One region of the Candidatus Regiella endosymbiont of Tuberolachnus salignus genome, then DNA from elsewhere that is predicted to be linked to it. Evidence: predicted binding sites of a transcription regulator. Region 1 holds the regulator's gene; each other region holds the start of a gene.

Region 1 (10,647 bases):
CAGCCTGTTCGCCGGATTCTTGTTCAAAAACGTCTGCCCCCACAATTTTCCGACTGAAAATGTCCATCATCATGTAGAGGTAAAGATGCCGACCTTTTATAGGTGTTGGCAAATAACTACTATCCCAGGACCATACCTGATTCGGTGCTGTCGTTTTTTGTGCGCCTGGACGTTTATAACTTCTCTCTCGACGTCTAGGTGTTAACAGTTTGTTCGCTTTGAGCACGCGATAAAACGTAGACTCAGAGGCGATATAAATTCCCCTATCAGCCAGCGTCGGAACGATGACATTCGGAGGGAAACTTGAAAACTCTGGTGAGTTACAGATTTCCATGATCCGCTGTCGTTCAGCATCAGACAATTTGTTGCTGGGGGCATTGCGAACGGCCGTTGACCGTTTGTCGGCCAGGGGAGCGTTGTGACAATTGTTGCGCCAGCGTTGCAGTGTTCTGACTGAAATCCCAATGACCTGGCAGGCTTGCGCCTTACGAGCCCCCTGTTTCATCGCATTCCTAAGCATATCAACTATATTAAGCCGCTCCGGGAGAGGTATTAGACGTCCTCGCTGTTGTCCCAGAGGGCATTGAACTTTTCCCTTAATACCAGTAGCGCTGCGGTTTCCGCCAGCGCCTTTTCTTTTCTGGTGAGTTCTTTTTCAAGTTCACGGATCTTTTGTCTGTATTCTTTGACGACTTTATCAACTTTATGATTATTCAAGGCTTTCGGCTCATGAGCCCGGAGCGAAGCCGTTCGCCATTCCTTTACCTGTTCAACAAACAATCCTTTGTGCCGACAGTATTCGGCCAGCTCAATTTCAGACATCACTGCGCTTTCAATGACCACCGCAAAACGCTGTTCGGGCGACCAACCTTCGTTATTCTTTAAAAACTGCTCATCTTCACATAACAGGCCATCACTCATTAACTCGTTTCTCCATCTTGAAACAACCGAAGGGCTCACGTCTAGCTTCTTCGCTATTTGCCGGTGAGACCAATTATACGGAGGTTGAAGCCAGAGCAACCCTTGTTGCTTGATATTGATAGGCACGGGGTTTGCCGGCATGGTGTTCTCCTTAATATTAACAGGCGACAACTATGCTGACACAGGGGGTTATTCAGTGATCTTCTTGATGATAATATGCAGTACTAACGTTATTGGTGCCCAGCTTAATGGAAAATTAACCACCGTTTGTACCTTCGATTGCCATATCAACAGCGATATTTTTTACGCCTGGATTACCCAAGATTTATTGCCAAAATCCCCTACAGGCGCGGTTCTTGTCATGGATAATGTTAGTTTCCATAAGCGCCAAGACATCCAGTCTGCTATACAGAAAGCCGGCTTTATTCTCGAATATCTTCTTACTTATTCTCCTGATATGAACACCATTGAGCATAAATGGGCTCAAGCGAAAGCCCTTCGCAGAAAGCGCCAATGTGATATCCATACCTTGTTTTCTGCACCTTTATTTTAAATCAATTTATACCGCTTATGCCATAGGGAAGCCCTGAAAAACCGAAATGAATGCTATATTTTGAGCTAATAGCGTTAATTCTTAAAGTCATGTAATAAAAAAGAAAATCAATGCACTCTTTTTTTACGGTATAAGAGACGGCGGATACACTTTTTTTCAGTATCAATGGAAAATCAGGGGTTACAGAGCAGGATTTTTCTAGCGAGAAAGAGATTGGTCAAAGCAAATAAGCTGAATAACTGCGCGGTATTTTTTGCCAAGCCCTTGTAGCGCACTTTTCTAAAGTTGAACTGACATTTTAACACCCGAAAGGGATGTTCAACCTTAGCCCGGATTTTCGCAATAAGACTTTGCCGATGCCGATGTTTCTCCCATACCTGCTGCTCCTGCCCGGGCAAGGCCAATACCCTCCGTCGGGGGATGTGCCAGATGACCGCACGATGTTGATGTTCACTGCGTCGCATCACGCCTTTATAACCGGCATCACCATGGACAACCTCTTCTTGGCCATGAAGAAGGTGATGAACTTGCGTTACCTCGGCTACATTCGCCGAGGTTCCTACCAGGGAATGCACCAGACCCGTCTGTGCATCCACACCAATATGCGCTTTCATACCAAAGTAACACTGATTGCCTTTACGGGTGGCTTTCATTTCAGGATCGCGGCCATTTTGCCGGTTTTTAGTTGAACTGGGTGCATGTGTCAGCGCTAATGATAAAAGACCGTAAATTGCTAATTTAATTTGTCCACTCAAGCCAGAATGCAGTTTCCTTTGTGGTGACAAAGCCATGAGGGAAATAAGCATGCTAAGAAGAGAGGACCACTACATGATAAAACAACGCCATCAACAGGGGGCATTTATTGTTGATATTGCCCATCAGATAGGGTGTTCAGAAAAAACGGTGAGACGGCACATTAGCTATCCTGCGCCGCCAACAGCAAAACGCGGTAAAAAACAGGTTGCTAAACTCGAGCCCTTTAAAGACTACATCGATTCAAGGTTGAGTGAACAGGTTTGGAATGCGGCGGTTATTTTTGAGGAAATCCGTGAAAAAGGCTACCGGGGTGGGAGTGCGATGCTCCGACGTTATATACATCCCAAACGTCCGCTCAGGGCCTCGAAAAACACGGTACGCTTTGAAACCCTCCCCGGTTATCAACTTCAACACGATTGGGGAGAAATCATCGTTGAGGTGGCAGGCTCTGCCTGTACGGTTAATTTTGCCGTTAATACGCTCGGTTTTTCGCGTCGCTTTCATGTCTTTGCTGCCCCTAAGCAAGATGCTGAGCACACGTATGAATCGCTGGTTCGCAGCTTCAATTACTTCGGTGGCAGCGTAAAAAATGTCTTGGTAGATAACCAAAAAGCCGCTGTTATCAAACATGGACAAAATGGCCACATCGAGTTCAATGCGGGCTTCCTGCAACTGGCTAATCACTATGGGTTTAGCCCTCGCGCCTGTAAGCCTTATCGACCGCAAACGAAAGGCAAAACCGAACGGATGGTGGGCTATGTTAAACACAATTTTTTCACTCGCTACCGTCAGTTTGAGAGTTTCGCTCATGTTAATCAACTGCTAGCGATGTGGCTGGCGAAAGTGGCAGACCAGCGTCATCTTCGTCAATTCAAGCAGACACCGGAAAATCGTTTTGCTGAGGAAAAAATAGCCTTGATGCCACTCCCTGCGACTGATTTCGATACCAGCTACTTCGACCTACGACAAGTGGCATGGGACAGCTATATCGATGTCAGAGGTAATCGCTATAGCGTGCCTTCATTCTGGTGTGGTCGTGCGGTTAATATTCGTATCGGTTTAGATAATACGCTACGTATTTACGGCGATGAGCAACTGCTCGCGACGCATCTCTTGCAGGAGGTAACGCAGGGCTGGCAAAAGGTGCCAGAACATCATCAAGCCCTTTGGCAACAGGTCAATCGAGTAGCGTCTCGTTCGCTCAGTGTGTATGAGGAGCTACTCTGATGGAAATGGAAAACTTGTTGATACGGTTAAAAATGGATTACCTGGGCGATGCGTTGGAGAGTTTATGTGAAGAAGCCACCAAGAAAGCACTGAACTACCGTGAATTTCTCCAGCAGGCATTAGCCCAGGAATGGAACGGGCGTCACCAAAAAGGCTTGGAATCGCGGTTAAAACAAGCACGTTTGCCGTGGATAAAAACCTTGGAGCAATTTGACTTTACTTTCCAACCAAGTATAGACAGGAAAATTATCCGCGAGCTGGCGGGGCTGAGGTTTGTCGAACATCATGAAAACGTCATTTTGTTAGGCCCACCTGGGGTAGGGAAAACGCATTTGGCGATAGCGCTGGCTGTCAAGGCAGCTACAGCTGGGCATCGGGTATTGTTTATGCCTCTGGATAGACTCTGCTGTACCTTAATGAAGGCAAAGCAAGAAAACCGTCTGGAACGCCAACTTCAGCAACTGTGCTATGCCAGGGTATTAATACTGGATGAAATCGGGTATTTACCGATGAATCGCGAAGAAGCTAGCCTATTTTTCAGGTTATTGAGCCGTCGTTATGAAAAGGCGAGCATCATTCTCACATCAAATAAAAGTTTTACTGATTGGGGGGACGTATTCGGTGATCACATTTTAGCAACTGCGATTTTAGACAGGCTTTTACATCATTCAACCACATTGAATATTAAAGGAGAAAGCTATCGACTCAAAAATAAACGCAAAGCAGGCATGTTGCCTATAAAAACGACTGATATTATCCAGGCGCCTGGAATAGAAACCCAACAGGAAAATTAGCAAAAACTGGACATTTTAAAGTAGCAAAAAGTGGTCAATCTAAAGTAGCGTTGACATTGTTGGCTATTTAGTATTGACCACATTGTGTTCCCCTAAGGGAGTCTCCATCATTGAGCAACTTCCTATTGATCAGGTTCCTGCCGCTTTTGATAACATTAACAATCAATTTATTGGTATTTTGGTCGGTATTATCTCCGCTGAGTTATATAATCGCTTTAGTCATATTGAGCTACCGAACGCATTATCCTTTTTTAATGGCCGCCTCCTAGTCCCCATTTTAACGTCTTTTGTGATGATTTTCGTCGCTTGTGCCCTCATGTTTGTTTGGCCAGTCATTTACGATGCTTTGGTTAATTTCGGTGAAAATATTCAAGATATGGGCTCCCTGGGGGCAGGGATCTATGCTTTTTTCAATCGGCTATTGGTTCCCATTGGTTTGCACCACGCTTTAAACTCAGTATTTTGGTTTGATGTCGCGGGTATCAACGACATTCCTAATTTTTTAGCAGGACAACAATCTATCGACTCAGGGACAGCGGAAGTCGGTGTTACCGGCCGTTATCAAGCCGGATTTTTCCCCATTATGATGTTTGGCTTACCAGGCGCCGCCTTAGCGATGTATCACTGCGCTCGTCCTGAAAAGAAAAATAAAATCTACGATATTATGCTAGCAGGTGCATTTGCTTCTTTTTTAACCGGAATTAGTGAACCCTTAGAATTTTCTTTTATGTTCGTTGCTCCCCCTCTTTATTTTATTCATGCCGTCTTGACTGGTATTTCGGTATTTATCGCCGCACAGATGCATTGGATAGCCGGCTTTGGTTTTAGTGCCGGTCTGATAGATATGATACTTTCTTCACGTAACCCATTAGCGACAGATTGGTATATGTTGTTGCCACAAGGTGTGCTTTTTTTTGCGGTTTATTATTTGATGTTTCGTTCTCTTATCAATAAATTTAAATTGTTAACACCCGGTCGGGAAGAGGATATTTTTGGTGATGAAGAAGATGATTATAATATTAATAAAAATAATATAAAAAATATTAATAATGATACTGCTATCAAACTACTTGCTCGTCGTTATATTAGTGCAATGGGGGGCTCTGACAATTTGATAGCTATCGATGCTTGCATTACTCGTCTGCGCCTGAATGTCAAAGATGCCGCACGGGTAAACGAGGCGTTAGCAAAAAATTTAGGCGCATCCGCTATTATTTGTCTCAATAAATACAGTGTGCAGGTTATTGTTGGGGCTCGAGCAGAATTCATCGCACAGGCGATGCAAAGGGTGTTTGCCGATAGCCGAGTTCCTTCAGCGGTGATGACAGCTTTACCGCCACCTCATCGAATTCAAGCCGATATTAAAAAAATACAGGCAACACCACTGATATTACTTTCACCTATTACTGGCACCGTCCATCCATTAGAAACTATTGCCGACGAAGCCTATGCCAGTAAAATTCTCGGGGAGGGTGTCGCCATTTATCCGACTGCTAAAACCGTAGTGGCACCGATTGATGGCAAAATTACACGGATTGTTCATACTAGCCACGCTTTTTATCTGACCAGCAGCACAGGTGTTGAAATTTTGATCCATATCGGTATCCAGCTTGATAAACAATATAGTCATGGCTTTAAACGTTTGGTTGAAGAAGAAAGTATGGTGGTCGCTGGTCAGCCTATTCTACTGTTAGATCTTGAATATCTTAATGCCAATGGTGTTTCTTTGCTCAGCCCCGTGTTGGTACAAAACCTCTCCCACTTTGGCGAGCTCTCTGTGCTAGCAAATGGTGAGGTGGTGGCGGGGCAAACCGATTTATTTGCTATTAGCCCCGCGGGCACGGTTTTGCAAGAAGTCTAATGAGATATACCCAATGAATTTCGAGTTACGGCAAGGCGGCAAGGGCGACCGACCGATGAGCGTAGATATACCATGAAGGCGAGGGCTCGCAGCCAACAATGCGGCAGCTTCAAAGGCGAAGGGTATAAACAGTTGCCTCCAAAGCCTGCTTGTAAGATCCTATTGGAAATCTATTGGACAAAAAGTGAGGAAACATACAATGAATGAGGCTGAAGCCCGCCCGAATAATTTTATTCGTCAAATTATTGATGAAGATTTAGCCAGTGGTAAGCATAGTGAAATACATACCCGTTTCCCTCCCGAGCCAAATGGCTATTTACATATCGGTCATGCCAAATCTATTTGCTTAAATTTTGGTATCGCGCAAGATTATCAAGGAAAATGTAATCTCCGCTTTGATGATACCAATCCGGAGAAAGAAGAGCTTGAATATATAGAATCCATCAAACGTGATTTACAGTGGCTCGGTTTTTCATGGAGTGGAGAAGTACGTTATTCATCTGATTATTTTGATCAATTGTACCGTTATGCGGTTGAGTTGATAAAAAAGAATTTGGCGTATGTCGATGAGCTTAACGCTGAAGAAATACGTGAATATCGTGGAACTTTGACCACAGCAGGTAAAAATAGTCCATTTCGTGAGCGTAGTATCGAAGAAAACTTGGTGTTGTTTGCAAAAATGCGGGAGGGGGAATTTAGCGAAGGCAGTGCCTGCCTGCGGGCAAAAATCAACATGGCTTCTCCTTTTATGGTAATGCGTGATCCTGTTCTGTATCGCGTCAAATTTGCTGAACACCATCAAACGGGTAACCAATGGTGTATTTATCCTATGTATGATTTTACGCATTGTATTTCTGATGCGCTAGAAGGCATTACCCATTCGCTTTGTACACTTGAATTTCAAGATAATCGGCGTTTGTACGATTGGGTATTAGAACATATTGATATTAATTGCCACCCACGTCAGTACGAATTTTCTCGCTTAAATCTTGAATTTGCCATTATGTCAAAACGCAAACTTAATGTATTAGTGACGGAGAACATCGTAGAAGGTTGGGATGATCCACGCATGCCAACGATTTCAGGTTTGCGTCGTCGTGGCTATACTGCGGCTTCCATTCGTGAATTCTGTCGCCGTATCGGTGTCACCAAGCAAGACAACCAGGTCGAAATGATGTCATTAGAATCTTGTATCCGTGACGAACTGAATGAAAATGCGCCAAGAGCAATGGCGGTATTGGATCCGCTCAAGCTGATTATTGAAAATAGAGAAGCCTGCTTAGAACAGCTTACGCTACCTAATCATCCGAATAACCCACAGATGGGCAGTCGTCAGGTTCCTTTTGATAGTGTGATTTATATCGATCGAGCTGATTTTCGTGAAGAAGCCAATAGACAATACAAACGGTTGGTTCTCGGTAAAGAAGTACGCTTGCGTCATGCCTATATCATTAAAGCAGAACGTGTTGAAAAAGATCTGAACGGCAATATTATCGCTGTTTATTGTAGTTATGACTCAAAGACGCTGAATAAAGATCCAGCCGATGGGCGTAAAGTGAAAGGCGTGATCCACTGGGTTGCCGCCGCCTATGCGGTGCCGGCACAGATCCGTTTATATGATCGTCTTTTTAACGTGCCTAACCCTAGCGCAGTGGATGATTTTATCGCCACAGTAAATCCACAATCACTGATCATCCATCAGGGTTTTGTTGAGCCCAGTTTAGCTACCGCACAGCCTGAGCAATGTTATCAATTTGAACGCGAGGGCTATTTTTGTATCGATAATCAACATTTTCAGGCGGGACAACCGGTGTTTAATCGAACGGTTGGGCTGCGTGATACCTGGCAGGATAAAGCTGGGAAGCAATAGGCTTCTTAACGCCTAGAAATCTCTTGTACTCTCGTTGATATTTAGACTTCTTGCATAACCTACTGCGTGGTGTGAATTCGGTGTTACCCTCATGCGCACTGTGCGCCTATGACTTCACATAACGAGCGACGGTTTTGCAAGCAGTCTAATGAATTACGTATCCTGCACAGATTTACTTTTTGGGCAGTTTTTTGTGGTGCAATTTCCATATAGATGCAGACTGCGATTAGTCAATTTTATACCATGCTGATTGGCAATATCCTGTTGCCGTTTTTCAATAAATTCGTCTCGAAATTCGATTACCTTGCCACAATTTAGGCAGATTAAATGATCGTGATGATGCGGCTGTGTCAGTTCAAAAACCGATTTATTGCCTTCAAAATTGTGGCGAATAACAATTCGAACATCTTCAAATTGATTGAGAACACGGTAGACGGTAGCTAAACCGATTTCTTGATTCATATCGATCAGTTTTTTATAAATGTCTTCTGCGCTAATGTGATGGCAAGTGGGATCCTGTAAAACTTCTAAGATCTTCAACCTTGGATGCGTCACCTTGAGACCCATCTTTTTTAGTGCGGTATTATTGTCGATCATGCAGATTTAATCCTATTATACCCTTCGCCTTTGAAGCCGCCGCCTTGCCGTAACTCGAAATTCATTGGGTATACATCCTAAGGCGCTAAAGGGAAAGTTTTTTATAAAGAGAGTTCTTCACTAATTTGTTTTACCCACTTATCTACACGTATTTCAGTGAGCTCTGGTTGGCGATCTTCATCAATAGCCAGACCAACAAAACAGTGCTTGTCATCTGTCAACGCTTTAGACGCTTCAAAATGATAGCCCTCTGTTGGCCAGTGCCCAATAATAGTGGCGCCACGAGCTTCGACGATATCACGTACTGTACCCATGGCATCACAAAAATATTCGGCGTAATCTTCTTGATCACCACAGCCGAACAGTGCCACTAATTTTCCTGCAAAATCGATTTCTGCTAATGTTGGAAAAAAATCATCCCAATCACACTGGGCTTCGCCGTAATACCAGGTAGGAATGCCAAGCAGCAGAATATCAAATTTTTCTAAATCTTCTCTGCTACTTTTGGCAATGTCATACACCTCAGCACAGTCTTTTCCCAATTGGGCTTGAATCATATTAGCAATATTTTCTGTATTGCCAGTGTCACTGCCAAAAAAGATACCCACGATTGCCATAACTGTTTGTATACCCTATTAATTTTTACCACTTATTTTGATTTCAGATAAATCGCCGAATAGCGGCTAACACCATCGCCGTTTTTTCTGCATGAACCGCATGACCGGCCTGCGAAATAGTCTCGATATACGCTTGTGGAAACTGTGCGGTTATACTGGCGCGATGGCTATCCTGAATATAGCACGACAGTTCACCGCGAATAAACAAAACAGGATCTGGCCACAAAGGGATAGCTTGCCAAGCTGCAATATTCTCGTATTGATCACAGAGAATATCGACATCAAAACACCATTTTCCCTCTTTGAATGATTTTAGTAAAAAATAGATGATTGCTTCTTCTGATATAAATTGACGCATCAACCCCGCTGCGGCAGGGCGATGCACAATACCTTGCTGAGTGACCGCTTTCAGAGCGGCAAATATCGCGTCATGACGGTGGATCTCGTAGGCCACTGGCGCAATATCAATCACGATCACTTTTTCAATCTGTTGTGGGGCAAGAGCCGTCATCGCCATCGCGACTTTTCCCCCCATAGAATGGCCAATAATGATCGCTTTTTCTATTTGTAATCTGGCGAGTAGCGCTAATACATCTTGCGCCATCACTGAATAATTCATTTGTTGTGAACGGGGTGAAAGCCCATGGTTGCGTAAGTCCAGCAGTATCACACTGTGATTTTTTTGTAGATCTCGCGCTAACATCCCAAGATTATCGAGATTACCAAACAGACCGTGTATTAACACAATCGGGGTTTTAGCTTCAGTCGTCAGGCTGTTATTTAAACGAAAATTTAATTTCATTGCAAAGTTCATTAATAACCAAGAGTAGGATAATAGGATATCATGAGTAAGCAAATTGTGCTGTCAGCAGCTTATTAGACCTCTTTCCAAACCTACTACGTGACGCGAATCCTGCGTTGCCCGGTGCTCGCAATCCTCATGTATTTATAGCAACGAAGGTTGCTGTGCGCCGGGCGCCTTGACTTCGCATAACGAACTACGGTTTGGAAAGAGGTCTATTGAAGTCTTTTGTCAAAAAAGGGTTATCTCGATGAAGAACACTGAACTGGAAAAAATTATTAACAATCTGCTCAATATCCAAAATTTTCAAGATTATGCTCCTAATGGTTTACAAGTGGAAGGCCAGTCAAAAGTTGAACGTATTGTTACCGGTGTTACTGCAAGTCAAGCATTACTTGATCAGGCCATAGAAAAGGGGGCTGATACCATCTTAGTTCATCATGGTTATTTTTGGAAAAATGAGCCAGTGGTGATACGGGGTATGAAACGTAAGCGTTTAAACACATTACTAACGCACAATATTAATCTTTATGCTTACCATTTACCGCTTGATGCTCATCCAGACCTCGGCAATAACGCACAACTGGCTAAACTGATTGGGATTAAGGTATTGGGAAACATTGAACCGTTATTACCCTATGGCGAATTT
Region 2 (10,647 bases), 1.1 Mb from region 1:
GATTTTATTGCTGATGGCGTTAAGCTGGTGCTGTCACGCGCCACTATTTTTGAACCTACGCCTAAGGCGTAGGTAATTTCGGAAACGTCACCGCCAATAGTGACGATACGCTCTGCAACAGCATTGAACAATGGCAATGCCAAGAGCAACGGCAGTAGCCAAATTTTCATGCAGCGACATCCTTTTTAACAGGCAGGGCTGACAATTGTTCACGCCATTGACTCTGCTCGGGCTGCCCTTCATGGCGCTGCCCAAATAATTGAGCAATTTGGGTGCCATCTGCGGCAAATAATTCCAAACTGGTGACAAAACCATCTTTGGTTGGTTTGCGCGTGATCCAGCTTTCGGCGATCGCACTTTCATGCAACTGCAGAGTAAAACGCTGATTATTGACGCTGATCCAACCTTCTCCTATTGTTTTTTGCTGTGTTACATTTTGTTCAATCAATCCGGTAAAAATTTGTATACAAGCGCCGTTACTAACGAAAATCATAATCTCATTCTGCTGTTGATGAGCAGCATTAAGAATTTGCAGTAAGGCTCCCCGCTCAACTTGATAGGCCAGATCGTCAGCAACCACACGGAATAACTGCTGACGAGTCACATTATGCCGTTCTAGTAATCGGAAGAATTGGTGAATATCTGTCATCTTACGCCATTCATCTTCAATCTGGGCGGCATTGTTGATATCAATGCTGTTTTTCTGAGAGGGAGATAACGATTGCAGCAACAGTTCAGGATTATCAGGGCTAGTGTATTCTTCTATTAACTTTTGCCAATGGGAATGCTGGCTTTCATCAGTAAGAGAAACGCTATGTACCGCATTACCCTCTACATCATAAAAATGGATACTTTGCTGTTCACCTTGTCTTTCATCTTTTTCTCGCATGACAAATATACTGTCCCACTTGTCTAAAAACAGACGGAGATCCAAATCGCGTGGGTTGAGTATAATCCCTCCGTGAGGAGTATATTTCTGGTTTTTATAACGACCTATCATCTGCTGGATGGCATATCGATTAGCCGTCGTCGATTTGACAAGACCGATATTTTCTAACTTAGTTAATAACGTTAGCGCATTGACTTGTAGCCGTTGTGCATCATGTCCTACCCGCGCATGCGCGAGGGCGGCTTCACTGACATTGAGCATTTTGGCGATATTGGCGGTCGACATGCCTGGATATTGCTGTTTTTCTTTAAGATATTGCAGGTATAGCGAGGATTTCATGATGATGTCCTTTTTAATTACCATTGATAACTGATAAATAGTTTCGCACTGCGCCCATCTTGTGGAATACCCTGTGGTGAAGCGTATTGTTTATCGAAAGCATTAGCTAACACCGCGGTTGCCGTCATTCCTTGAAAATGGCCTTGGCCTTTATAGCTGAGATAAAAATCGTTCACGCCATAGCCCGCCTGTGGTTTTATCTCGGGTCTGATTCTTGGAGGAGTAACCATGAAGTGGTTATCTTTTGCTGCAGTGAGTACCCAACCGGTAGAAAATCCTGTCCTCGCTATAGGGAGATCAAGTCTACTCGTGAGAGTATCCGGATTAATACTAGCAATATAATTTCCGCTCTCTTGATTTTTACCTCGAGTACGGTTGTAAGCGAGATCCCAGCTGAACCAATCTGTTTGGTAATTCATCATGACATCCCAACCCCAGATTTTGGCCTGTCTAATATTTTTGGCTTTTGTGTAGTAATGCTGGACATCAACGTAAATGTAGTCCTTCGCTTGTGTATCAAAGTAACTGGCTTTAAATTGCCATGCATCGTTGTTAGCCAATACATTGTCGAATTGCAAGCCGAAACCATATTCTTGAGTGGCGTTGGTTTCCGGTTTTAAATGAGGATTCGGTTGCCAAGTATTCCAACCTACTACTTTACGTCTATGTGTAATAGGATCTTCTTCAATGAGAGGGTAATGTTTTGAATCATTGTATATCTCACCCATTTTTGGCGCGCGGAAAGCCTGTGCATAAGAGCCAAACATCATCAACCAGTCGGTAGGTGTGACGGTGATCGCTCCCCGGGATGACCATTTATCCGCCGATACATCTGGATTTTTTTTATTTTCGGCATGATAGCGGTCAAAACGAGTCCCTAACAAAAGAGAGACAGGTAGATCACGCAGGGTCATCTCGTCTTGTGCCCAAACCGAATTGACATTAATTTTTGCCGCTGGAAAGCTTTCCGCCAGACCACTAGGATTTTGTTTCTGCTGATACGCTTCCGTGCCATAGGTCAATAAATGTGATGCTGGGCTGTGAGTGAAAAATCGGCTACGGTTTTCTAACTTAACGCCACGGGTGATTTGTTCATAACCTTTTTCGCCTTCTTTCAGGACAAGATCATGAATATTAAGATCAGAGTAATACAATGCCGTAGTGGTATCCAACCAGGCTAAATCTTGTGGATTTAATCGATAACTTAATTGTGCATCGCGCTGCAAGGTTGAACGCTTGGTCATTTTATTTTTTGCAGTGATTTCAGATTGTTGTGGGTTCTCTGGCTCTCGAGAGCGATTATTGTAGTAACGCAAGTTAGCGTTGAGAGATTGATTATCATCTATAGCCCAAGTTCCTTTGGTCATTACGTTATTAATACTCTCGTTATTTGGCGCTGAAAAATGTTTACCTTGATTAATATTACCAATATCACGGGTGCTAAAAGTGATCAGACCGTCCAAATTGGCCGTTTTACCGAATACACTGCCCCCCATAGCTAGACTGTGATTACCAGTAGCTCCGAGACCAAACACCCGATAACCCACGTTTTGATCAGGCAGGAGTAAATCCGCTGCATCAACGGTTTGATACGAAACCACCCCCCCTAAGGCACTCCCACCATAGAGCAATGCTGAAGGGCCGCGCACAATTTCAGCCTGTTTTATCAGGCTAGGATCAAGAAAAATACTGCTAGTATGAACGGTGTCAATACCCTGACGAACGCCGTCTACCAATGTCAATACACCTTTGCTATCATAACCACGCATGCTGATTTCTTGACCATTAGTGCGGCCACTGCCGGACAGCGTGATCCCGGGGATCGCGCGTAGCATATCAATAGCAGAAAATGCGCTGTGGCTTGTAGCTGTATCACCCTTAATAACAGTAACCATCATAGGGGCGCTAAAGCTGTCACGGGAATTACCTGTCGCTACTATGGTCATTGTTTCATTCTTATTGTGTTGCTTTTTTTGCTCTTCCGTCAGTCGACTATTATTGCTGTTATTCATAATATCGTTTGCAGCATAAGTGAATAATGGTAGTGCACAAACGACGATTAAACTTAAAGATGAAACACGCAAAGGCCACTTCTCCATTATTAGTAATTAATGATAATAAAAATGATTCTCAATTCGAGAATTATTATCATACAAGTTTACTGATAATATCAAGTGAAATAGGGTGATGTATTAAACTTATTGAAAAATCCTGTTTTGGGAAAACCGTTCCGGATATGAAATCAAGGCATCTTAGGTTCAACCCACTGATATTCATCAATTGAGTGCAGCTCAAAGGAAATTTCTGAGAGCCCATTCGAAATCTTCTTTAGCAAAGCTCAATTAATGAAAAAATGGGCGAAAAAGCGCAGTTTACATAGCGTAAATGAGCATTTTGAGCGAGTTTTTGACGAAGTATTAGCAAGCACAAGAGATTTCGAATAGGCTCTAACAGAGCTCTTATAGAAAAAATGGACTGGGTTGAAATAGTTTTTCAACGGCGGGAATGAATTTTTTATCGGTGATAAACATAATGACATGATCACCTTGTTGAATAATAAAATGACTATTCGCAATAATGACTTCATCACCCCGCACAATAGCCCCAATGGTTGTACCAGGTGGTAATTCGATCTTCTCAACAGTACGTCCAATAACTTTAGAGGTACTTTTATCACCATGAGCAATGGCTTCGATCGCTTCAGCGATACCACGGCGTAAAGAAGAAACGCTGACAATATCCGCTTTACGTACATGACCTAATAATGCGGAGATGGTCGCTTGTTGTGGTGAGATTACAATGTCTATGGTATTATTTTGCACCAGATCAACGTAAGCATTACGCTGAATTAGAACCATCGCTTTCTTGGCTCCCATATGTTTTGCTAGCATAGCAGACATGATATTAACCTCATCATTATTAGTCAGGGTAATAAAAACGTCGACTTGGTCTATATGCTCTTCTGCTAACAGTTCCTGATCCGAGGCATCACCATAGTACACTGTTGTTTTATGAAGTATTTCTGCCAATTCTTCAGATCGAGATAGATTACTTTCAATTAATTTTACTTTGTAATCATTTTCTAGTTTTAGCGCTAAACCTGACCCAACATTGCCACCACCAACAATCATAATCCGTGTGTACGGTTTTTCGGGGCGTTGCAGTTCGCTCATCACTGTTCGAATATGTTGTGAAGCGACGATAAAAAAGACTTCATCACCCGCTTCAATAACGGTCGAGCCCTGCGGTCGTATGGGTTGATTTTGACGGAATATAGCGGCAATACGGGTATCAATATGAGGGGCTCGTTCACGTAAAGAGGCAAGATCATTACCCACTAACGCACCACCATACTGTGCTTTTACCGCGACAATACTTACTTTTCCTTCAGCAAAATTAACAACTTGCAGAGCACCAGGATATTCAATCAATTTATAAATATAATCAATAACCAATTGCTCCGGTGAAATCAAGTGATCAATCACAATCCCTGTCGGTTGAAAAAGTTTATCTACTTCACGGACATATTCAGGTGAACGAATACGAGCAATACGATTGGGTGTTTTAAATAATAAGTAAGCGATTTGACAAGCGATCATATTCGTCTCATCGGAGTTAGTCACTGCGACTAACATATCCGCGTCTTCAGCACCGGCTTCACGCAATACACGCGGATAAGAGCCCTGTCCCTGTACTACACGTAGATCAAATTTATCTTGTAGTTGCCGTAGGCGACTGGCATCAATGTCGACAACAGTAATGTCATTATTTTCACCGACCAAGTTTTTCGCTAACGTTTCACCTACTTGTCCCGATCCAAGAATGATTATTTTCATTGCATTAAGATTACTCTGAAATTCATTGGGTATATTGATGAAAAATTAATTTTTCATCATTTTTGCAAAAAAGAAGCCATCACCCTCTTCAGGATGAGGCAGCTGTTGCTTACCAAAGGTATCTACTGGGCTCGTTTTGATCCATTGCGCACTCGGTTGTCGCGCTAAGAATGACGCAATTTGTTTTTGATTTTCTTCGGGTAAAATGGAACAAGTAGCATATACCATGATGCCTCCCCTTTTTAATTTTGGCCAAATAGCATCCATAATTTCAGCTTGTAATTTAGTCAATTCAGCGATATCACTGTCACGACGTAACCACTTGATATCAGGGTGTCGACGTATTACACCGGTGGCGGAACAAGGGGCATCCAGCAAGATTCGATCAAATAATTGATCACCACACCATATATCAGGTGTGCGGCCATCTCCGATTTTTATTCTGGCTTGTAGCTGCAAACGTTGTAAATTTTCTTTAACACAACGCAAGCGTTGCTTATCGATATCAACGGCTAACACTTCAGCTTTGGGTGCTACTTCAAGAATATAAGTCGTTTTTCCTCCTGGCGCAGCACATAAGTCTAAGATATATTCACCATTTTGCGGATCAAGTAGATCGATACATCCCTGTGCAGATGCATCTTGAACCGTAACCCAGCCCTGAGAAAATCCAGGCAGCTGACCAACAGGACGAGGAAGTGTTAAACGAATAGCATCAGCGTAAACGGGGTGAGATGTCGCCTCAACTCCGGCTTGTTGCAACAGCGCTAAATATTGACTACGAGAATGATGTATACGATTGACCCTAAGCCACATGGGTGGTTTTGCATTATTAGCCACAACAATCTGTTGCCATTGCTCAGGATAGGCTTTTTTAATACGCTTCAATAACCAGCTGGGATGCAGATAGTGGCTGTTATCATTCGTCGCCTGTTCCAACAACATTATCTGCTGACGCTGAAACTGGCGTAAGACACCATTAACTAATCCTTTTAATTGTGGCCACTTTAACGTTGTCGCTCCAGCAACGGTTTCAGCCAACGCGGCGTGGGCTGGAATACGAGTATGAATAAGTTGATAAATACCTATCATCAGTAAATAATGCAAAATGCGTTTTTTTCCTGCCATTGGGCGAACCATTAACTGCTGAATACAAAATTCAAGTGTAGGTAAAACCCGTAAAGTGCCAAAACATAACTCTTGCAATAAAGTGCGATCTTTATCAGAAATATTTTGTTGTAATGCTGGCAGCACAACACTCAGTGACTTCCCTTTATTTAATACGTTGTTGATTACTTTAGCGGCGATAGCACGAATGTTATAAGTAGTTTTCATAGCCTTACAGTTTGTTGACATCCTCCCCGCACTAAATGGCGAGGATTCCTACCGCGTTCAGACCGAAGCCTGACTCGCTTCAGTGGGTTCCTGCTTCCTCGAGCGGCCTAACTGCGCCGACTCTCTACAGGCTTAAAGTCCCGTATGCCCTGCGGTACTGATTGCCGTCACAGCTATGCCGAAGCTTTCGCTGTTAGCCGCGGCATTTTAACACAGGTTAGTTGGAAAACCAGGCCTTATATCCTTGACCTGAAGGCCGAGAATTTACGGCACACCGGATAAAATTCAATAGACCTCTTAGAGCCTATTCTAAATCTCTTGTGCTCGCTGATACTTGAGATTTCTTGCATAACCTACTGCGTGGTATGAATTTCTGCGTTGCGTGGTGCTCGCAATCCTCATGTACTTGTATCAACGAAGGTGGCTGCGCGCCGTGCGCCTTGATTTTGCACCACGAGATACAGTTTTAAAAAAAATCTAATAAATAAAAAAGAAAGAATAACTACGTCAATCTACGCCCAATGGTAAACCATTCTCGGCGAGCATTTAGCACATCGGCGGCCGACATGGCTTTTTTACCTGCAATCTGTAATTTTGTGATGTTAAGCACACCCTCAGCGGTAGCTACTTGAATACCTTTTTTATCCGCATGGATAATAGTGCCAGGTTTAACATTGTCGATACTGGTTAACACCTGTGCTTGCCAAACCTTTATTAAATGTTGATCAACAATAAAATAACTGACTGGCCATGGATTAAATGCACGAATACAGCGTTCTAACTGTAAAGCTGAAAGTGACCAATTGAGTTTCGCTTCTTTTTTAGTTAATTTTTCAGCGTAAGTGATTTGCTGTTCATTTTGTATTTCAGCTCGAACTTGATTATCTGCAAATTGTTGCAGCGTGGCCAACAATGCTTCGGAGCCAATAATGGACAGTTTGTTGTATAAAGTGGCACTAGTGTCATCGGATTGTATAGTACAAACACTTTTATGGAGTATGTCTCCAGTATCTAAGCCGACATCCATCTGCATGATACTTATGCCGCTCTCCTGATCACCAGCCCATAATGCACGTTGAATCGGGGCGGCACCACGCCAACGTGGCAATAAAGAGCCATGAACATTGATACAACCTAAACGCGGCATATTTAGCACCGCTGCAGGTAAAATAAGACCATAAGCAACCACTACCATGATGTCAGCTTGCTGATTAGTCACAAGATCCATAACGATATGTTGATTTTCTTCAGGGCGTAGTGATATCGGTTGGTAGACCGGTATTCCATGCTGTTGCGCTAATATTTTTACTGGGCTGGCAGTTAAATTGTTTCCTCTACCAGCAGGCCGATCCGGTTGAGTTAACACACCAACGACTTGATGTTGAGAAGATAACAGCCTATTAAGGTGATACGCTGCAAAATCAGGAGTACCAGCGAAAATAATCCGCAAAAAATCGAGCACAGAAAACCTCTTGAATTAAAAAAATCGATAACGCATTATGATCTTTGCAAGGAATTTAGTCTGATTATTGTGTGTCACGTTGTGCTTTCTTTCTATTTTTTTCTATTTTTTTCTGGATGAGTTGAAATTTAAGCGGTGATAAATAATCAATAAAAAGCTTACCTTTCAAATGATCCATCTCGTGTTGAATACAAATTGCCAACAAACCATCGGCTTCGAGTGTAAAAGAGTTGCCATCACGATCAAGTGCTCTAATCTTGACTTTTTCCGACCTTTTTACCCACGCCCGCACGCCAGGAATGGATAAGCACCCCTCTTTAATGCCCGTTTCACCACTTTCTTCCAATAATTCAGGGTTGATTAGCACCAAGGGGCGATAATGAGCTTCTATCCTTTCATTTTGATCACGGTCATCAGGGATATGAATAACGATTATCTGTTTATGGATATCGACCTGTGTAGCGGCTAAACCAATACCTTCCTCTGCGTACATGGTATCGAACATATCATCTACGATCCGCTCGATATTCGCATCAATTTTCTCAACTGGCTTAGCGATTTTGCGGAGCTGTACATCTGGGAAATGTAATATTTTTAATATTGACATATAAAGTTGAGATCTGTTTCTAAAAATTGAATTCACTATGATTTTTATTCTAGACATTTTTGGTGTCAATTGACAGTATTGTCTTCCGAAAGAAAAAGTTTATTGAAGAAAAAAGAAGTACAGGTAGGAACGACGTTACGGTAAATAAAATACAACGTAATCAGCCAGGAATCGCTATGCTGACAGCAGAAATATGGCTACGCATGAGTATGGTTAAAGGGCTAGCAGTCGCAAGAAGCTGTACTATTGCTAAACATTTAATCGCTTACGCTGATATTCATTCTGATGTATTAACGGCTGTGGGGTTAGATGAATCGCAATCTCAACAATTTATCCACGCCAGTGCGCATTATATTGCTGCCACATTGGCTTGGTTAGAGCATCCTGATCATCATATGCTTATTTACGGATATCCAACTTATCCACAGAGATTAAGCCATATATCTTCAGCCCCATTGTTACTTTTCATTACGGGTGATATCTCTGTCGTCTCTCAATTACAGATTGCGATGGTCGGTAGTCGTAATTTCAGCCACTATGGTGAGCGCTGGGCAAGGTATTTTACAGAAAAACTAATAGAACAGGGTTTGGTTATTACCAGTGGTTTAGCCACTGGTATTGATGGAATCTGTCATCACTCAGCATTATCTGTTCAAGGTAAAACCATTGCCGTGCTTGGCAGTGGGTTAGAAAATATTTATCCACGGCACCATTATGGACTTGCCCATCGTATCGTGGAACAGGGCGGTGCTTTGGTTTCTGAATTTTTAGTCACCTCGCCACCGCTGGCCACACATTTCCCACGACGTAATCGGATTATCAGTGGATTAAGTGCTGCTGTGGTGGTAGTTGAAGCGTCGCTTAAAAGTGGATCTCTTATCACCGCACGTTACGCCTTGGAACAAGGGCGTGATGTATTTGCATTGCCAGGTCCTTTGGGGAGTCCAACCAGCACGGGGGTACATTGGTTGATTCAGCAAGGAGCATATCTAGCTAATGATCCACAGGATATTATTGAACAGCTTGGCGGTTCCTTCCAATGGCTGCCTCCGTCTGAAAAACCTTCTTTGCCAAAAGAGCAGATGACATTACCCTTTGCTGATGTATTGGCTCATATAGAATATGATGTGACACCAGTTGATATCATTGCAGAACGTGTCGATCAGTCGGTATCAGAACTTGTTATTAAGCTGCTGGAGCTAGAACTGGCCGGATGGATTACTGCGGTTCCTGGAGGCTATGTGCGTGTCATAGGGGTGTGATACCACCTGCTAATAGCCTATTCGAAATCTTCGTTGAGCGGCGCTAAGACGAGGAGCCATGAGCAAAAAAACAAAATTTTTTATGCAAAAACAAGGATATATACCGTTCGTCTTTGAAGTTGCCGCTAGGCGGCCAGGGCGACCGACCGATGATCGTAGACATACCATGAAGGCGAGCACCCGCAGCCAACAACGCGGCGGCTTCAAAGGCGAACGGTATAAATGCATATTTTGAGCGCGTTTTTGACAAAAGACGGCTTGCAAAACCGTAGCAAGGGGGTGAAGTCAAGGCGCACGGCGCACAGCAAGCTTTCGTTATGGCACTGTTAACAAAGTAATTTAAAAACCTTAAGACAAGCGATGGCGAAGAAAGAAAAGAAGGTGACATCCAGCTTATCAAAGCGTAAAGCGAGTCTTTTCTGTTCTTTTATTTTGCCGAAGAAACGTTCAATGGCATTACGTGTTTTATATTTTTCTTTATCTTTTGGCGGGATACCGGGATAAATCGCGCCTTGGCGGCGAGGGATAACCGGGTATTTTCTGCTATCACGAATAAGCTTTTTGACATCATAAAAATCGTAGCCTTTATCCGCGATAACATCGTTTATCTGTCTCCAGTCTCCTTTTGCCCACAAAATAGGAAAAACTTTCATATCGGTACGTTGTCCGTAAGAATAAACAAACACTCCTGAGATAATCGCCTGAAAGGCCGACATGAATTTTAGTACTCATTCCTTTGCGACCGCGCCCTATCGACTGAACTCCTTTTTTTTTAAACTCCCTGAGCCGTGGCGGTGTAGGCTCACTGTGGTGCTGTCTATCCAGACGCAGTCAAGGCTGATTTTCTTTTTTTCTGCAATAGATAAAGCAAATGCCAGAATAACCCATTCTCACTCCAGCGTTTAAAACGTGTGTAA
Region 3 (10,647 bases), 390 kb from region 1:
CATCGACAATAATACCCAACCTAATCCATATTTATATGCCGCCCCTGGCCCGCCGATAAACGAACTAGCGCCAATATAGGTGGTGGTTAATGTCATCGCTAACAAAAACCCCCCCATAGAACGATTGCCGACAAAATATTCGTTAAGAAAACTTCCAGTTCGCGGACGAGTATAAGAATAAAAAGATAAAGCGAAAATTAAGATAAGATAGGCGCATAACGGTAAAACCACATTAATCTGCATCGGGCTCTTCCAACGACATATCACGAAAAATCAGTCGCACCATCAACCAACAAAGGAAAATAAAGAGTAATGGCAGGAAAATACAGGCTATTTCAAACCACAAAGGCAGTCTAGTTACCCCAAGGGCATTGCCAGGTAGGTAAGCGCTTATTATCCATCCTGCTAGGTACAGCAGTGTTAAGCCTAAAGACCATCGTGCCTCTTTGTGAATTTGAATGAATCTTTTATTCATTATTGCTTTCATCATTTTCCGAAAGGGGGATCCCATCGACCTAAGTCGGGGAGAAATGAAGAGGATGTCAATATAACCACATCAGTCTAATTTGATTTTATGTTGTCGTCGCCTGCCGTACTATTTGTACTGTCTGTGCTCCTCCGCCTTGAATCAAATTAGACTGATGCGGCTATATACCCTTCGCCTTTGATGTTGGCTGCGAGCCTTCGCCCTCATGGTATGTCGACGCTCATCGAGTCTCACGCCCTGCCTGGCAGCCGAAGGCAACTTCAAAGACAAAGGGTATAACATTGATGTATCAACAGTTCCACGAAATTTTGGATAAAAAAAAGCGGCAACTTAAAGAACTGTGAGTATAATTAATTTTCTTGTAATTCTAGTTTTTTTTCCAAATAGTGGATATTGGTACTCCCTTTCTGAAAGCATTCATCATCCATAATTTGTTGATGCAATTCAATATTAGTTTTGATTCCATCAATAATCAGCTCCGTCAATGCATGCTTCATACGTGCAATCGCCGCTTCACGATTTTCACCATAAGTAATCAGTTTTCCAATCATCGAATCATAATAGGGTGGCACAGTGTAATTGGTATAAATATGCGATTCCCAGCGTACACCAAACCCTCCTGGGGCATGGAACCGCGTAATTTTTCCAGGGCTAGGTAGGAAAGTTTTTGCGTCTTCCGCGTTAATACGACATTCAATCGCATGGCCACGAACTACCACATCGTCTTGTTGAATAGAAAGTCGTTGACCTGCCGCAATCCGCAGCTGTTCTTTGATCAGATCAATACCCGTTATCATCTCGGTGACGGGATGTTCAACCTGAATACGTGTATTCATCTCAATAAAATAAAATTCACCATTCTCATACAGAAATTCAAAGGTACCGGCGCCACGGTAGCCAATATCAATGCAGGCTTTGACACAGCATTCACCGATATTAGACCGAATATCATTGCTAAGACCAGGGGCGGGGGCTTCTTCCACCACTTTTTGATGACGGCGCTGCATTGAACAGTCACGTTCAGCGAGATAAAGCGCATTACCTTTACCATCGGCTAAGATTTGAATTTCGATATGGCGAGGATTTTCAAGATATTTTTCCATATAAACCGTATCGTTATTAAAAGCAGCTTTAGCCTCTGTTCGGGTCATATCGATAGCTTTTTCTAAATCTTTAGCATCATGAACTACCCGCATACCTCGTCCCCCCCCTCCCCCGGAGGCTTTAATAAGAACCGGATAGCCTATTTTTTTTGCCACCGCCTGATTTTTTTTGGCATCATTGCCTAATGAACCGTCAGATCCAGGTACACAAGGAACCCCTGCTTTTTTCATGGCGTTGATGGCGGAAACTTTATCGCCCATTAAGCGAATCGTTTCTGCTGTTGGGCCAATAAAAATAAATCCTGAATGCTCTACTTGTTCGGCAAAATCTGCATTTTCAGACAAAAAACCATATCCCGGATGAATAGCAGTGGCACCGGTTATTTCTGCTGCTGCAATAATGGCAGGAATATTCAAATAGCTTTTAACCGAAGGCGCGGAGCCAATGCATACTGTTTCGTCCGCCAATAAAACATGTTTTAGATCACGATCCGCCGTAGAGTGAACTGCCACCGTTTTTATCCCGAGTTCTTTACAAGCTCGCAATATCCGTAAAGCAATTTCTCCCCGGTTAGCGATAATAATTTTTTCAATCATAGGGTTATCAAGCATAGTGGCCTCATTATTCGATGACGACAAGAGGCTGATCGAATTCAATCGGTTGACCGTTTTCTACCAAAATAGCTTTTATCGTACCGGACTTATCTGCTTCAATAAGATTCATCATCTTCATGGCTTCAATAATACATAAAGTATCACCGACAGAAACTTTTTGTCCTATTTCAATGAAAGCTTTGGCTTCTGGGGTTGGTGTACGGTAGAAGGTACCAACCATCGGCGAACGGATAACATGATGATTCAATGCGGGCTCAACGACCGAAGGAACTGTCGTGGTAGCATCAGGTTGTTTTCCCGCCGCTGTGGGGATACAAGGCAGCGGTTGTTGCGTTATTGGATAATGTGATAGGGTTGGTGCACGGTTAATGCGTACTGACTCTTCACCTTCTGAAATTTCTAGCTCTGAAATGCCAGATTCCTCAACCAGTTCGATAAGTTTTTTAATTTTACGAATATCCATGAGAGTAATTCCGTATTTTCTCTATGTCATTTTATTATATTTAGATAAGCGATTGACGGCTGCTTGTAAAGCAAAACTATAGCCATCAGCACCTAACCCACAAATTGTGCCAATTGCAATATCGGAAAAGTACGAATGATGGCGAAAAGGCTCTCTGGCATGCACGTTAGAAAGGTGAATTTCAATAAAAGGAATTCGCACTGCTAATAATGCATCACGCAAAGCGATACTGGTATGCGTGAAAGCGGCCAGATTGATCAAAATAAAATCGATATTTCCTTGTGCCTGATGAATTCTATCGATAAGTTCATGCTCTACGTTCGATTGCAGGCAAGATAATTCGACATTCAATTCTTGCGCTTTTTGTTTCAATCCGCTAATCACTTCTTCCAGCGTGATCGCGGTGTACTTTTCTGGTTCACGCGTCCCAAGCAAATTGAGGTTAGGGCCGTTTATAAGCAAAATATGAAACTTATCCGACATGCTGTATCCAAATGGTGTTTTAAAAGCAGTTACTAAAAGGTCGACAAATTGACGACATCAAAATCGTCCGAGATAACTGATTTGTTACTTTATACTCTAAAAGCCTGTTCCAAATCTTCTTGAGCGACGCTGAATTGAGAAAAAATGAGCGAAAAAGCGCAGTTTACATAAGGAAAATGAGCATTTTGAGCTCATATTTGACGAAGTATCAGCGAGCACAAGAGATTCCAAACAGTCTCTAAGACTGCCATGGCAGCCAGAAGTAAAGTTCAGCATTATAACGATATCGTAGCAATTAGCAGCTAAATACTGCTTTTATCCTCGAAGATATTTTATCCCGCGCAATAAAGTTTGTTTTTTCAGCTACCTACTAATTTGATTCAAGGCGGAGGGGTACAGACAGTAAAAATAGTAAGGCAAGCGACGACAACACAGAACCAAGTGAAAATGATTTAGCTACAACACCAATGCAGCTCTTGCTATTTGTTCAAGCATAGTGAATAATGCCGCCCGCTCCGAAACATAAAGGGGCATTCAATGGTGGCTCTGTTGGTTCTCTCGCAGTACTAACTTGTGAATTCGGTCAGATCCGGAAGGAAGCAGCCGTAGCAGGCGATGTATGTGCCGGGATGTAGCTTTCAGAGCCACCACCAAAATATACATTTTATCCTCCCTTAATATTCCCTAGATTTTTCTTCTCACATAGCTTTTTTGCACATGCTTTCCTCGTTCAAGAAGATTTTGAACAGGCGCTAAGAATGCGCTTCTAACCTCAAAAAATTCAAATCCTTTTTGCGTAATAATAAGCTAACGCCTCGAATTTGAATTTGAACAGGATCTCCAAAGGGCGCCAAACGAATCACTTGAAATGATGCGCCAGGTAACATGCCTAAAGAAAGTAATTTTTGCCGGTAGGTAGGTAGGATCTCGGGAAAAAAATGAATTATTTTATAATATTGCTGAGGAACAAACCGCATATGACCTCTGTATCGCATAACCAAAAATTACTAAATAATAATGAGAATATTTATTATTCTAATTTACTTTAAGATAAAAATAAACAATAAAACCGTTAGTACATACTATTTGCAAATGTATTGTGAAGCTTTTACGATGTTTATGCTCTTCGCTTTTGAAGCTGCCGCGTGTTGGCTGCACGTTCATCGGTTTCCCCTCTGGCCGCCTAGCGGCAATTTGCAGGACTATGGGTATAAACATCGTAAAAGCTTCAAAAGACAATCTAAATAGAGAGGAATGCTGAACGGGTTTCGATCACTTTTCGCTCTTCTATTTTTTAATTTAAAATTAAATGACTAGGTATAAAAAATGCATACTGTAATTTTTGGACGTTCTGGATGTCCCTATTGTGTCCGTGCAAAACAATTGGCAGAAACACTGGCGGCTAAACGCGACGATTTTACTTTTCGCTACATAGACATTAATGAAGAAAATATTAGCAAAGCAGACCTAGAAAAAAGTGTTGGCCAACCGGTTAAAACTGTTCCACAAATTTTCATTGATGAAAAACATATTGGGGGTTGTACCGATTTTGAAGCCTATATCCTTCGTCTTTGAAGTTGCCTTCGACTGCCAAGGTGTGAGGCCGATGAGCGTGGACATACCATGAGGGCTCGCAGCCAACAACGCGGCGGCTTCAAAGGCGAAGAGTATATGTCAAAAAACATCATTTGCATCAACCATGAAAAGGCTAAAAACAGATAGGTTTCACAATATTCATTTCTTTTTTATAACTAATAATTGGCAAAGCCATATACTCAGGTTAATCTGACGGCTCAATCTGTTTAAACCCATTGCTATGGAAATTTCTCTTATGTTTGAAAACATCGAGCTTGCCCCCGCTGATCCCATTTTAGGCCTTGCTGAGCAATTTAATAAAGATCCACAGCCAAATAAAATTAACCTCGGCATTGGTGTCTACCAAGACGAAACCGGTAAAACACCGGTGTTATCTAGTGTAAAAAAAGCGGAGCAGTACCTGCTAGAAAATGAAACCAGCAAAAATTATCTTAGCATTGACGGATTACAAAATTTTGCCGGCTGCACACAGGCACTGCTTTTTGGTGAGAGCAGCGACATTATAAAAGAAAAAAGAGCGCGAACTGCACAGACCCCGGGCGGAACTGGCGCGCTGAGGGTTGCCGCTGATTTTATCGCCAAAAAAACCGATGCTAAACGCGTGTGGGTGAGTAATCCCACTTGGCCAAATCATCACAATATTTTTCCCGCCGCCGGATTAGAAGTGGTTGAATACGGCTATTACGATGCACTCAATCACTGTCTGGATTTCGATAAAATAAAAACTGACTTAAGAAACAAGGCGCAAGCCGGTGATGTTGTATTATTCCACGGCTGTTGCCATAACCCAACTGGCATCGATCCGACACTAAAACAATGGCAAGAATTGGCTGAACTCTTGAAGGAAAAAAACCTGTTGCCTTTGTTTGATTTTGCCTATCAAGGCTTCGCAACAGGGCTTGAGGAAGATGCTGAAGGGTTACGAGCTTTTGCAGAAAAGCATGATGAATTAATAGTCTGTAGCTCTTATTCGAAAAATTTTGGCTTATATAATGAACGTGTCGGTGCCTGCACCCTGGTTGCTGCCAGCCCGAAAAATGCGGATAACGCATTTAGTCAGATAAAAGCGACTATTCGTGCGAATTACTCAAATCCACCCGCTCATGGTGCTGCTGTCGTGGCCGCTATCCTCAATGATAAAACGACGTTACGCCCTCTCTGGGAAAAAGAATTGACAGCTATGCGTCAACGTATTAAAGAGATGCGGGATCTGTTCGTTGAGACATTGGAGAAAGAAGGAGCAAATTTCAGTTTCATCAAACAACAGAATGGGATGTTTTCCTACAGTGGTTTAACGGCTAACCAGGTAACACGTTTACGCAAAGAATTTTCTGTTCATGCCGCCTCTTCTGGCCGCATTAACATTGCAGGGATGACGAAAGAAAATATGTCAACGCTGTGTAAAGCCATTGTTGAGGTTCTTTAGTTATAGCCGAATCAGTTTAATTTGATTCAAGGCGGAGGAGCACAGACAGTACAAATAGTACGGCAAGCGACGACAACACTTAAATCAAGTTAAAATGATTTGGCTATAGCTGATTAATAGGTACTCTATGAGAATAATCACGCTAATAGCGGTATTAGCTGTGGTTACCATTGGATTAGGTGGTGCTCTCTTTCTAGCGGGAGGGCGCCTCAATACGAGCAACAGTATGCCGTTGGGTTTGTATTGGATAACTGACAAGCCAATGACAAAAGGCGAATATGTTATTTTTTGCCCCCCATTACAAGCCGCATTTAAAGAAGCAAAGCGGCGCGGTTATATTGGTTTCGGTTTATGCCCTGGTAACTATAGTTATATGATGAAAAAAATTGTCGCTCTCCAAGGTGACAACATTGCGATTACCGCTCAGGGTGTTAGCGTGAACGATACCTTGCTGCCTCATACCACCCCTTTGCCAACCGACAGAGCTGGGCAACCGTTACCACAAATCAGCATAGCATCTTATACCTTAAGTGAATCCGAATTATTACTCATGACGGAGCAAAGCCCTACTTCATTTGATTCACGTTATTTTGGACCTGTTAATAAAACCCAAGTTGTCTCTGTTATACGCCCCGTATTAACGTCTTCAACCTATTGGGGTCAATGGTTTTTAAAAAGATATAATCAATTAAAAAATTATACCCAATGAATTTCGAGTTACGGCAAGGCGGCAATCAAGCGAATCCCAGGAGTATACAAGTAGTACATGACTGGGATGAGAGTGTGCAGCCAACGCCGCCGTAACTTGAAAGGCGAAGGGTATATAAGGAAATAAGAGATGAATAGTAGTCAACACGTTTATTCAAAACATCTTGGTCAAAAATCACAGTATATAGATACATACAACGAAAAATTATTAGTAGCCATACCTCGGTCAGCAGGAAGAAAAGAAATAGGCTTAATCGATGAACAAATACCCTTCACTGGATTTGATTTGTGGACGGCATATGAACTTTCTTGGTTGAATAAAAAAGGAAAACCGCAGGTTGCTATGGCGGAGTTTACTGTACCCGCCACATCCCCAAATTTGATTGAATCCAAATCACTCAAACTTTATTTAAATAGTCTAAACCAATCCCATCTCGATTCTTCAGAGGTTCACCAACATATCTCAAAAGACCTCTCTCACATCGCTGAAGCTGAAGTGAAAGTGACACTATTTGAGGGGATGAAAAATTACAGCAAAAAAATTGATGAGCCTGACTACATTAGCATTGATGAAAGCGATATAGAGGTCAATGACTATAAATTTAATGCTGATCATTTAAAAAATGCAGTGACAGAAAAATCACCTTTTGTTACTGAGCGCCTGACGTCAAATCTTTTAAAATCTAATTGTTTAGTCACCCTGCAACCTGACTGGGCCAGTGTTTTTATAAAATATGAAGGCAAAAAAATAGATAGAGAAAAGTTGCTTCGATATATTATCTCGTTCCGAAAACATAATGAATTTCATGAGCAATGTGTAGAAAGGATATTTTTAGATATAAAAAAATATTGTCATCCACAAAAATTAACGGTTTTTGCCAGATATACACGTCGAGGAGGATTAGATATTAATCCCTTTAGAAGCGATTACGAATCGACATCAGCCATAGGGCGATTAGTCAGACAATAAGTGACTGCTCCCCGCCCTATTGGACAACAGTTTACAGCGAATTTTGCTAAGAGCCTATTCGAAATCTTCTTGAGCGACGCTCAATTGAGGAAAAAATGGGCGAAAAAGCGCAGTTTACATACAGTAAATGAGCATTTTGAGCCCGTTTTTGACGAAGTATCAGCGAGCACAAGAGATTTCGAGCAGGTGCTAACACAGCATCTCGTACAACAGCCCCTCCCGCAGCCCTCCTCCTGAAAGACCCATACTTTCGATATTTAATTCCTGAAAAATAGCGATCAAAATCGACAAACCACTGGGAAAAACACCGGTACGCTCTAACGTCAATCCTGCAATATCCAGATTCTCTATATTGCCGCAGACAATCGCTTTTTGTTTCAATTGCTGTAACCTTTCTAAGGTGATCAATTCGTCCATCCCTTGATTGATCATAATTTCTTGCAATCGTTGAACAATACCAGAAGTCCCAACGCAAATTTGCCAACCATGGTGACGAAAATTCACGCCAACTGGCTGAATAATTTCTCGCGCACTTTGTTCAGCTTGAGCAAAATTTTGGGTTGATAGCACAGCATCGTGAAAATAACGATCCAGCCAAGTAACGCAACCCATGGGCAGACTGACTAGAATATTGGCTTGTGTCCCAATGCCCGCAATCAGTTCGGTACTGCCTCCCCCAATATCAACCACTAAACGCTTTTCCGACCCTATGGTATTTTGTGCCATTCCCTGATAAATGAGTCGTGCTTCTTCCTCACCACTAATCACCTCGATAGAACAATTTAGAATATCACGTGCTCTGGCCAAAAATAGATCCGCATTAGATGCTAACCTTAATGCCGCAGTTGCAACCACACGGATCTGATGACGAGGAATATTTTGTAAAGAGGTAGCAAATAATGTTAAGCATTGCCAACCTCGTTCTAGTGACGCTTGCGATAAGCAATTTTTAGCATCTAGACCTGCTGCTAAGCGTACTTTTTGCTTAATACGGGTTAATGGTTGAAAACTGCCAGCTACCTTACGTACTACCAACATATGAAAACTATTGGATCCCAGGTCGATAACAGCATGGTCTGAGGTAGCATTGGACATCGTATATTATTGACCTGATCGTTTACGGTTGTTACGTAATACATTATTGTCGCTACGTGATACAGATTGGCGGCGCGTACTGACGAGAGTGCGACGGGCACGTGGCAGAGGTTTGGGTTGAGGCAAATCTGTTAACAAGCTATCACTATTATATTTACTGACCGGGATCCGATGACCGATATAGGCTTCAATTGCCGGCAAATTTAGTGCGTATTCTTCACAAGCTAAACTGATTGAATAACCACTTTCTCCCGCCCGCCCAGTACGACCTATGCGGTGAACATAATCTTCACAATCATCAGGTAGGTCATAATTAAAAACATGTGTCACTAATGGAATATGCAACCCACGGGCAGCGACATCCGTCGCAACTAAAATATCTAGATCGCCTTTTGTAAATTCTTCTAAAATACGTTGACGTTTTTTTTGCGCAACATCTCCTGTCAATAGCCCAACTCTATGGCCATCAGCGGCTAAATGACGCCAAATATCTTCACAACGATGCTTAGTATTAGAAAAAATAATACAACGATCTGGCCATTCTTCTTCAATCAGTGTTTGTAATAGCCGCATTTTCTCTTCATTTGAAGGATAAAATAATTCTTCTTGAATACGGTGGCCTGTTTTTTGTAGCGGCTCTACTTCAACATATTGGCCATTATGCATTAGTTCAAATGCAAGCTCATGTACTCGGCAAGACAGGGTGGCGGAAAATAGCATATTCAAGCGTTTATCTGCTGATGGCATACTATGAAAAAGCCAACGTATATCTTTGATAAAACTGATATCACACATACGATCAGCTTCATCTAACACCACAACCTGAATTGCAGCTAAATTAATATAGCCTTGTTTTGCATAATCAATGATACGGCCAGTGGTGCCAATTAGAATATCAACGCCCTTTTCCAGTACCTTAAGTTGTTTATCATAACCATCCCCACCGTAAGCCAGACCTAATTTCAAGCCGCTGGATTGAGATAAAGACACCGCGTCTGCATGAATCTGTAGGGCTAACTCCCGTGTCGGTCCCATAATTAAAGCGCGTGGTTGATTAATCATTTTTCCCTCTTCCACTGGGAAAGAAAGTAAATGATGAAAAGTAGACGCTAAAAACGCGAGCGTCTTTCCAGTACCTGTTTGCGCCTGACCCGCCACATCTTGCCCGGTTAGGGTGATTGGCAACGTTAACGCCTGGATAGGCGTGCAATTATGAAATCCTTCATTTTCAAGAACCTCGATAACCTGTGGGTGCAGGGCGAAGTCGGAAAACTTCTGTTCGGTCAAGTGTGTTTTGCTCATAGTGTGGTAGAATATCAGCTAATTGTTGCTTTAAGAAAGCGTATCCGGTGAAATAAAGTCAATCTTTTCTTGATTAATACTATATCAAACCAGTTGACACAATACTTTGGAGTAGAGTATGAGCAAAAATATAAAGGATCTTGAAGATAAAGCCTTCCAAGTTGATGTGTTAGAGGCCAGTGATCCGGTGTTAGTTGATTTTTGGGCGGAATGGTGCGGTCCATGTAAAACACTTGCTCCAATTTTGGATGAAATTGCTAACGAATATAAAGGGAAGTTAACTGTCGCGAAGTTAAATATAGATGACCAGCAGGAAACAGCTAAAAAATATGGTGTACGCGGCATCCCAACACTATTGTTATTTAAAGACGGGAAGATAGCAGCGAATCAGGTAGGACT

The links. The regulator Fur, encoded in region 1, represses iron uptake genes when iron is present. The targets are predictions, from matches to a motif close to ATAATAATGAGAACNACTATCAA.
Region 2: the regulator Fur is predicted to act here: its motif matches at 3,340-3,362, upstream of AACL30_RS12870 (TonB-dependent hemoglobin/transferrin/lactoferrin family receptor).
Region 3: the regulator Fur is predicted to act here: its motif matches at 4,163-4,185, upstream of feoA (ferrous iron transporter A).

The regions. Positions count from the first base shown of each region.
Region 1 is NZ_OZ026542.1:1,458,758-1,469,404, forward strand. Features, by position in the region: gene AACL30_RS07585 (IS3 family transposase) at 1-520, opposite strand, end outside; gene AACL30_RS07590 (helix-turn-helix domain-containing protein) at 553-1,062, opposite strand; gene AACL30_RS07595 (transposase) at 1,061-1,474, shown strand; partial or broken gene AACL30_RS07600 (IS5 family transposase) at 1,648-2,178, opposite strand; gene istA (IS21 family transposase) at 2,279-3,457, shown strand; gene istB (IS21-like element helper ATPase IstB) at 3,454-4,251, shown strand; partial or broken gene AACL30_RS07615 (glucose PTS transporter subunit IIA) at 4,310-6,112, shown strand; gene AACL30_RS07620 (hypothetical protein) at 6,185-6,319, shown strand; gene glnS (glutamine--tRNA ligase) at 6,312-7,982, shown strand; gene fur (ferric iron uptake transcriptional regulator) at 8,136-8,579, opposite strand; gene fldA (flavodoxin FldA) at 8,681-9,196, opposite strand; gene AACL30_RS07640 (alpha/beta fold hydrolase) at 9,240-9,998, opposite strand; partial or broken gene AACL30_RS07645 (type 2 GTP cyclohydrolase I) at 10,249-10,647, shown strand, end outside.
Region 2 is NZ_OZ026542.1:2,531,301-2,541,947, forward strand. Features, by position in the region: gene AACL30_RS12860 (heme/hemin ABC transporter substrate-binding protein) at 1-170, opposite strand, end outside; gene AACL30_RS12865 (hemin-degrading factor) at 167-1,228, opposite strand; gene AACL30_RS12870 (TonB-dependent hemoglobin/transferrin/lactoferrin family receptor) at 1,246-3,327, opposite strand; gene trkA (Trk system potassium transporter TrkA) at 3,688-5,064, opposite strand; gene rsmB (16S rRNA (cytosine(967)-C(5))-methyltransferase RsmB) at 5,110-6,399, opposite strand; gene fmt (methionyl-tRNA formyltransferase) at 6,902-7,861, opposite strand; gene def (peptide deformylase) at 7,926-8,468, opposite strand; gene dprA (DNA-protecting protein DprA) at 8,645-9,730, shown strand; gene AACL30_RS12900 (hypothetical protein) at 9,789-9,965, shown strand; gene AACL30_RS12905 (transposase) at 10,057-10,446, opposite strand; gene AACL30_RS12910 (transposase) at 10,548-10,647, opposite strand, start outside.
Region 3 is NZ_OZ026542.1:1,848,366-1,859,012, forward strand. Features, by position in the region: gene panF (sodium/pantothenate symporter) at 1-243, opposite strand, end outside; gene AACL30_RS09465 (YhdT family protein) at 233-475, opposite strand; gene accC (acetyl-CoA carboxylase biotin carboxylase subunit) at 838-2,187, opposite strand; gene accB (acetyl-CoA carboxylase biotin carboxyl carrier protein) at 2,213-2,668, opposite strand; gene aroQ (type II 3-dehydroquinate dehydratase) at 2,690-3,151, opposite strand; RNA gene ffs (signal recognition particle sRNA small type) at 3,699-3,795, shown strand; gene feoA (ferrous iron transporter A) at 3,904-4,128, opposite strand; gene AACL30_RS09495 (GrxA family glutaredoxin) at 4,478-4,726, shown strand; gene AACL30_RS09500 (amino acid aminotransferase) at 4,983-6,173, shown strand; gene traF (conjugative transfer signal peptidase TraF) at 6,301-6,882, shown strand; gene queF (NADPH-dependent 7-cyano-7-deazaguanine reductase QueF) at 7,012-7,851, shown strand; partial or broken gene AACL30_RS09515 (guanosine polyphosphate pyrophosphohydrolase) at 8,047-8,946, opposite strand; gene rhlB (ATP-dependent RNA helicase RhlB) at 8,953-10,248, opposite strand; gene trxA (thioredoxin TrxA) at 10,367-10,647, shown strand, end outside.